Regions from separate parts of the Enterococcus sp. DIV0174 genome, predicted to be linked through region 1. Evidence: riboswitches for the same ligand, from Rfam matches in the RefSeq annotation. Region 1 holds a riboswitch; the other holds the start of a gene.

Region 1 (4,218 bases):
TTTAACAGCCACTCCGTGATCTTTCAATGCTTGCAATGCTTGTTTCGTTGTTTCTTTTGGTGGATCAAGGAACGCTAAGTAACCAATCAACACCATGTCTGATTCATCTTTGACTGAGAATTCTCCAACTACACTAGGATTTGTTTTTTGGGCTACACCAATTACACGTAATCCATCTTCATTAAGCGCTGTTACCTTTTCTAAAACTTCCTGTTTTCTTTCCTTCGTTAAAGGTGTAACTTCTCCTTCTAAGTCAATAAACTTAGAAATGCTCAACATTTCTTCAATCGCGCCTTTGGTAATCATTTGTGTCTTGCCTGTCACATCTTCTACGACGACACTCATGCGACGACGTTCAAAATCAAATGGAATCTCATCTATTTTTCTGTAACGCGTGTTGGTTGTATCAAGGGTTTCTTCAGCTTCGTCAATAATCGCGACATCAAGTAAATTTTTCAAACCTGTTTGATAATAACTGTTTAAATACGCATGGCGTAATACCCGATCGTCTTCAGCGCCTTCACAATTCATGTGGTATTCTAAGATAATTTTATCTTGAGTTAACGTTCCTGTTTTATCAGTACATAAAACATCAATTGCGCCAAAGTTTTGAATCGCACTCAAATTTTTGATAACTGTCCCTTTTTTTGCCATCACACTAGCGCCTTTAACCAAGTTCGTCGTAACAATCATTGGTAACATTTCTGGCGTTAGACCGACTGCAACAGACAATCCAAATAAGAAAGCTTCTAGCCAATCTCCTTTAGTTAATCCATTAATGACAATCACTGTGGGTGCCATCAAAGCCATGAACTTGATCAATAACATAGATGTTTTATGGATACCTAATTCAAAGTTGGATTTAATTGGTTTTTCAGATAACGTTTGTGCTACATGACCAAACAAAGTTTGATTTCCCACAGCTACGATAATTCCTGTGGCACTTCCGCTAATTACATTACTTCCCATAAACGCTAGGTTTTCATAGCTTGTTTCATTCTTATTCCCATCTATCGCAACTACGGCATTCTTTTCAACAGGATAGCTTTCACCTGTCAAAGCTGCTTGAGAAATAAATAAATCTTTTGCAGAAAGCAATCGCATATCTGCCGGAATCATATCGCCTGCAGATAATCGAACCAAGTCACCACAGACGATTTCTTCCATTGGAATCTCTTCGTATTTGCCTTGACGTTTTACTGCAGCGGTCACTTTTACTAATGATTTTAATTTTTCAGCTGCTTGGTTTGAACGAACTGATTGAATCAAAGTCATTGTGCCACTCACAATTACCATACTAAAAATAATAATTACACCGAATAGATCCTTCTCACCTGGAGCTGGTAGTAAATACTCTGTAATAAACGAAATAATCCCTAAAGCAATCAATACTAAGGTAAATGGTGTAATATAAGCCTTCAACACTTCAATTAAAAAAGGTGTTTTCTTTCCATATGAAATCGTGTTATCTCCATAGACTTCTTTTGATTGTTCGATTTGTTCTGTGCTCATTCCTTTTTCACTGCTATGGAACAAGTCAAATAATGCGCGTTCGCTTTTTTGTGCAAAATTTGCATATAATTTTTGCGTATCTTTCTTTTTTTCCATTGTATTCTCTCCCTTGTATCAGAAAAACAAACTTTTACAATTTTGTTTTTCGTATTTTTCGGGTCAAGAGAGAAGCATTTTTACATAAGTGGGCTGAAAACAGATAGATAATAGTTTCAGCAAACTTTTACTTTTCTCTAATCCCCTCGGTTTCGGTAAACTGTCATCCATTTGTTCTCATCTCCTTTATGCTTTCATAAATCTGTTCTTTTTCCTTACAAAAATTCACTCGTACTTGTCGCATCAATGTCCCAACAAAAATCAGCTCCCTTACTTTGCCGGATTACTAAAATTTAAACTGTTAGGTTGGCAACAAAAAAACCTTCCACCAAAAACTCAGCGAAAGGTTGAAATAAGCACAGCAAAAAGAAGCTATTTCGATCTCATCGTTGAGTTTTGACACTATACAACGTAAAAAGCAAATACCTCTGCCTTTAGCTACCTTATGAAAAGCCTTAGATCGACAATTCCTGTTCTACCCATTGGCGTCTCTCGACATTTTTGGGCAGTAGCCTGTGTTTGTATAGGAGCCTCACCTAACAAATCTTATTTAGTTTTCCAGTGGTTACTGTAACAACGATTTACAGAAATGTCAAATCTATTTCTCAAATTTTTCCTTTTTTCCTAAATAAAGCGTATTCATTTTTTAATTTATTTAACAAAAAAATGTTTTTTCGAATTTCATTTGTCATAAAAGCTTTCCATTACTATAATAAAATTATAGTAATGGACAAAAGGAGTGATCTTTATGGAACACACGCTTGTGATTATCAAACCAGATGGTGTCCGTCGACATCTAATTGGCCGCATTATTCAACGATTTGAAGAAAAAGGGCTAACAATCGTTGACATGAAACTAGCAACAATGACTCCAGAACTTGCCAAAGAACACTATCAACACTTAGCTGGTCGTAGCTTTTTTCAAGAGTTAATCGACTACATGATCTCTGGACCTGTTGTTTATCTTGTACTAGAGGGCGATGATGTCATTGATATCGTCCGGAAAATGGTTGGCGCAACCAAGGCTGTGGATGCACTGCCCGGAACGATTCGCGGAGATTTTGCAGTTCCTGGAACAGCAAACATTATCCATGCTTCTGATTCTCGTGATGCTTCAAAAAATGAGATTGCTCGATTCTTCCCACCAGCACATTATCAATATGAACAGGAAGCTGTGCTAGAAAGCAGCAGTTTACCATCTTAAAACACGCTATCAAAAGCTAGGATATTCTACTTCTAGCTTTTTTTATTTTTCCACAACTAACTGCTGATTGGCGTCATTCAACAATGCTTTTTCTCCAATAAAAATCCATTAAAATGACTTCTCAAAATAATCTATGTAAGTAACATTTTCTTAAATAATTGCGCCCTCCTACAGTTAGTCGATCATTCGTTCTTCTGATAACTTGAACCTATTGTAAAATATAAAGTACAATTTTGAGTGCCTGTTCACTATCTTCTCTGGGCTAAGTATTTTGCATCACAACCTTCTTCTAGATGTCCTCAAAATAATTCATAACTGTCCAAAAACATGAAAAGCTATTTTTGTCAGTTGCTCATTATTTTTTTTGAGCTGATCGCTTGAAGCCACAACCTCTATTCACGGTGTTCCCTAGCAACTCCTTCGGCAATAAGTCCTCTTTTCATAAAAATATGAGAAACTATTTTTAGAAAAGCATCCTTATTGCTTGAAGCTGACCGCTTGGAGCCACAACCTTTTTTATGGCAAAAGCACACGAAATTGCTCTTCCAACTGCCTACGTTGCTCTCTCCCCAAGCTATACTCCAAAACAGAAAACAGTTGATTGCATTCATCCTCATCAATCAACTCACCCAATCCAACAAGAATCAGTTGTTTTTGATAATTCATCATTAATGTTTCGTAAATAATTAAGTTCTTAGCTTTGGCTGCAAGGCTTCTTGCTAAATCATCATTGACATTTCGCGCTTTTTTAAATCGTTTTTTCGCAATGTAATGCGTAGTCAAGTTTAACAAAAACAAATCCATATACTGATCAGGATTATTTGTCAGAGAAAAATTCCGCATTCTCTTCTTGATTTTCACATAATTACTTTCGATGAAAGACTCGCTAAATAAAAAGGGTAATTCAGCTAGAATCGTCATCTCAAATTGGCTGTATTCTTGTATTCGCATAAAGTAATCCTCAATTTTTTTACATTCATAGCGTAAAAATTCAAACTGTAGTTCTTTTTGGAGTTGACTATCTGTTTTTAAAAACATGTGGATATTCAAAACTAAGTAATATAAATCTCCTGTTTGCTTGAACCGTTTTCGATTGTTCCCTACTTCCTTGTACGGATCAAAATTTTCTTCTTGTACCTTACTAAGCAGGCGTCTGGTTCTTTTGCTTTTTGTTGGTTCTTCCAATCTATGTCGCAACACTTCATACTCTGCCAAAGAAACGTTTAGGCGAGCCAAGATTGCTTGTAATGTCGTAAATGCGATTTTTCTCACTGTTCCTTTTTCCAGACTTACTAATGATGTCTTTGAACAAATCCCCTCCGCTAACTCAGCTTGAGTTAATTTTTTACTGATTCGAAGGCTCCTAATCAATCTACCGTCATGCATCGCTTTGTTCCTCCTCAAAT
Region 2 (4,218 bases), 780 kb from region 1:
AAAAGAAGCTGTAAAGATTACCGATGATGGCGCAGTTGTCACGGAAGGTATTGCGAAAGCTTACGATGCTAAAATAGGCAGTAATTTGACGATTCAAGATAACGAAGGAAAAAAAATGAAGATAAAGGTTAGTGGAATCGTAGAAAATTACCTTGGTAATACAATCTTTATGGATCAAAATTACTATCAAAAAGTAACTAATAAAGATTTCACTGAAAATACTGTACTCTTCAAAAGTCATGAGATGTCTTCTCAAGAGGAAGAAAAATTAGCAAATCAATTGCAAGACACTAATCAAGTGACAACAACGACTTTTATGAGTACGCAAGCAAGCAAACAAGCTTTTGCTAGTGAGAATTTACGACCAGTTGTCTTGATTTTTATCGTTTTGTCAGGCACGTTAGCTTTTGTTGTTTTGTTTAATCTGACGAACATCAATGTGTCGGAGAGGGAACGAGAGTTGGCAACAATCAAAGTTTTAGGTTTCTTTGACGGAGAAGTTACGATGTATATCATTCGAGAGAACGTTATCTTTACTCTGGTAGGCATTTTATTAGGATGCGGTGTTGGTAAGGTCTTGACCTGGTTCATTATTACGATGGCTAGTGCCGATAATATGGCTTTTCCACTTTTGATTCCGGGAATGGGTTATTTCGTTTCGGGCGCATTGACGGTCATCTTTTCTGCTATCGTGATGTTTATCACCCATAAAAAGTTAAAAGAAATTGATATGATTAGTGCTTTGAAATCGAATGAATAAAAGTAAAAAGTTTTGTAAGTAGCTATTAAGTCACTTACAAAACTTTTTTTGTAACGTAAAGTTGCGTTTAAAAAAGCAAAAATGTGTGAGTGCTGGATTGGTTATGAATGAAGGACATCAGATAAATTAATTTGATACAAAATAAATCTTTTAGGTTTTAAACAGAAGTTCATCTGCTACTTGGAAGAACTTAATCAAGTTGATAACATAAATGCAAAAAAGAATTGCCAGTTTAATTATAGGCTGCTGGACTGACAACAGTAGAAAGATACACTTTGACAGAATCAGAAGTAGCACACCTGCCTGTTCTTTTAAAGTCATTCACTACAAATTCGTCTGTTTATGGTCTCATTTTTGATCAAATATAAATTTTTTCTAAATGATTTCATAAGCAACTCTAAAGAAAATTCGTTTTTTTACGATTTATTTTGATATTCCTTGAAAAAAAAAGTAAGCTTTTTATGAAATTAAATAAATATAAGTAAACTTGTTAGGTGAGGCTCCTAAACAAACACAGGCTATTGCGCAGAAACGTCGAAAGACGCCAATGTGTAAAATAGGAATTGTCGGATTAAGGCTTTTCATAAAATAGCTAAGAGAAATTCTTTACGTTGTTTAGTGCTAAAACTCAGACGATGAGATTAATTGTGTGGGACACCAGATTTGTTAGTTTTTTTAGCTAACGTTTGGTGTCCTTTTTTTGAGGCTATTTACTGTTTCTCTCCCGTCTTAACCAAGTGCTTAAAAAGGAGAGAGAACATTGTGAGAAAAAGAAAAACGATCGACTGGCTATTATTATTGCCCTATTTGGGAGTGAGTGTAGTCGGGCTCTTACTTGTGTTCAGTGCAAGTTCGTACAGACTGACAGCTGAGGGGCAAAATGCATTATCGCTATTTTATAAACAAGCTATTTTTATGGGGATGAGCTGGTTTGTGATTGCGGGAATCTATCGGCTAAAAAAGAAAATTTTATTAAAAGGATTCCTTGCCAAAAGTCTGCTAGGCTTGGGAATCGTTAGTTTGATTTTGGTTTATGTCATTGGCGTAAATATCAACGGAGCACAGCGATGGGTTTCATTAGCTGGTATTCAATTTCAGCCTTCTGAAATAACGAATGTAGCATTGATTCTTTATCTGGCGTATTTTTTTCGGATTGAACGGACGAAGAAGGAAATGTGGGTACCTTATGTTTTAGTTTTATTTAGTGGACTATTGATTTTATTTCAACCAAAAGTGACAGGAGCAATCATTCTTTGGGGAATCGCACTAGTAATCATTACAACAGCACAATTGCCTTATCAAGTTTCAATTGGCCTTTTTCTAGCAACAATTGCAGGAGTTGCAGTGGTAGGTGGAATGATCCTTTTTCTAGGTAATCATGATCTTTTACCAAATTTGTTCATGCATACCTATGACCGTATTCAGTTAGTGAGAGATCCATTTTTAGATCCGTATGGAAAAGGATTTCAGATGAGTAACTCCTATTATGCGTTATATAATGGTGGCTTCTTTGGTCGAGGGTTAGGAAATAGTATTACAAAAAAAGGTTATCTACCAGTGGCAGAAACAGATTTTATTTATTCGATTTTAGTAGAAGAACTGGGAATGATCGTCGGACTAATTGTTTTAGGACTTCTTTTTTTAATCATTCTTCGATTGTTTATGTTAGCAGCAAAAGAAACCAGTCAACAAATTAGTCTGATTTATTTTGGCGTTGGCACTTTGTTGCTCTTACAAACGAGTATCAATATTGCAAGTATCTTAGGGCTGATTCCGATGACTGGAATTCCACTACCGTTTATCAGTTACGGAGGAACAAGTTATTTGTTCTTATCGATTGCTTTAGGAATCTGCCTAAAATTTTCCTCGGAGGTAAGTGTAAATGATCAAGCGTTTGAGCAACGAGTTTAACTATTCTCTGTTTTTGCCGATTTTCATTTTTTATTTGATGAGTATAGGAGTGCAAGCGATAGCTGCTGATTTGGATGGGGTTGATGTCAGGCGTGTTATTCTAAAGCAAACGATTTTTTGTCTTGTCTCGTTTATCCTGCTAGTTGTCACCAGCAGGATTCCTGTATCAACCTTACTAAGATATGCACCGATTTTGTATGTGTTATCACTTGGATTAATGGCTCTCTTATACTGGTTTTATGATCCAGCAATGTATGCTTTAACAAACACAAAACGGTGGTTGCGAATTGGCTCGTTTTCTTTTCAGCCTTCTGAGTTGATGAAACTAAGTTTTATTCTTTTTATGGTACGGCTGACAGTTAGTTATGAAATGGAATGGTCTCAAAAAAATTTAACTAGAGACTTGAAAAGTGATTTGCGTTATTTAGTCAAGATTGCTATGTACAGTTTGCCAACCTTTTTGTTGATGTTTATGCAGCGAGATTTTGGAACGAGTTTAGTCTTTATTGCAATCCTAGGTGCGTTGTTTATTATTGCTGGCGTGCATTGGAAAATTTTGACGATTATTACAGGTATCGGTGCAACATTAGGTAGTACATTGTTAGTTCTGGTGTTCAGCGAATGGGGAAACAAGTTACTTTATTCCTTACATTTTAAGACCTATCAATTAGACCGTGTTCGTGCTTGGATTGATCCATTTCAATATAGTGACACGATTGCATATCAGCAAGTTCAAAGTCTTTATGCGATTGGTAGCGGTGGATTATTTGGACGTGGGATTAGCGGAATCTCTGTGTATGTGCCAGTTCGAGAATCAGATATGATCTTCACTGTAGTTGGTGAGGGCTTTGGTTTTATGGGCGCGGCATTCGTCGTTTTTCTGTATTTCTATTTGTTTTATCAAATACTTTCTGCGGCTTTGAGAACCAATAATAAAGCGAACCTTTACCTTGCAGTGGCGTTTGTTTTTGGATTGATGTTTCAAATTTTTGAAAACATCGGCGCAGCAATTGGTATTTTACCACTAACTGGGATTCCATTACCCTTTTTAAGCCAAGGCGGCACTTCGTTGATTGTGCTGGGAATTGGGCTGGGCGTCACGATGGGATTCAAGAAAAAAGAGCTTGTTATGAACAAAATAAAAGAATAAAAAGTGAGGATACTTTATGCGAAAGAAATTGTTTTTAAATAGCACTGTTGCATGGATTTTACTAATCATTGTTACAACAGGGGTTATGATGAATGCATCATGGCTTAATCATGTGGATCAAATCTTCATCCAATATCGATTACCAGACAATACTTATGTAACTGTTTTTGTAGGCATGTTAGCGAAAGTGGCAACAATTGTTCCAATGGTACTCATTTTTGGTGTAATAGCAATTTTCTTACTAAAAACGAATCGCAAATCATTAGCAATCTGGTGTTTTGGAAATCTTATATTGGTTAGTGGTATTGGTTATGTCTTAAAACAGTTGATCCAAAGGGCACGCCCAGATCAATTACAATATCTTGCACGTTCTTCTTATAGTTTTCCGAGTGGCCAC

The links. A riboswitch is a leader RNA that binds a small molecule or an ion and turns the genes downstream of it on or off. The one in region 1 is predicted to bind magnesium.
Region 2: another riboswitch for magnesium. It lies ahead of IGJ93_RS05930 (FtsW/RodA/SpoVE family cell cycle protein); the one in region 1 lies ahead of mgtA (magnesium-translocating P-type ATPase).

Annotation. Positions count from the first base shown of each region.
Region 1 is NZ_CP172881.1:443,241-447,458, reverse strand. It holds gene mgtA (magnesium-translocating P-type ATPase) at 1-1,608, opposite strand, end outside; M-box (ykoK) riboswitch at 1,983-2,159, opposite strand; gene ndk (nucleoside-diphosphate kinase) at 2,357-2,812, shown strand; gene IGJ93_RS02165 (helix-turn-helix domain-containing protein) at 3,329-4,198, opposite strand.
Region 2 is NZ_CP172881.1:1,224,626-1,228,843, forward strand. It holds gene IGJ93_RS05925 (FtsX-like permease family protein) at 1-760, shown strand, start outside; M-box (ykoK) riboswitch at 1,240-1,407, shown strand; gene IGJ93_RS05930 (FtsW/RodA/SpoVE family cell cycle protein) at 1,523-2,671, shown strand; gene IGJ93_RS05935 (FtsW/RodA/SpoVE family cell cycle protein) at 2,643-3,821, shown strand; gene IGJ93_RS05940 (phosphatase PAP2/LCP family protein) at 3,838-4,218, shown strand, end outside.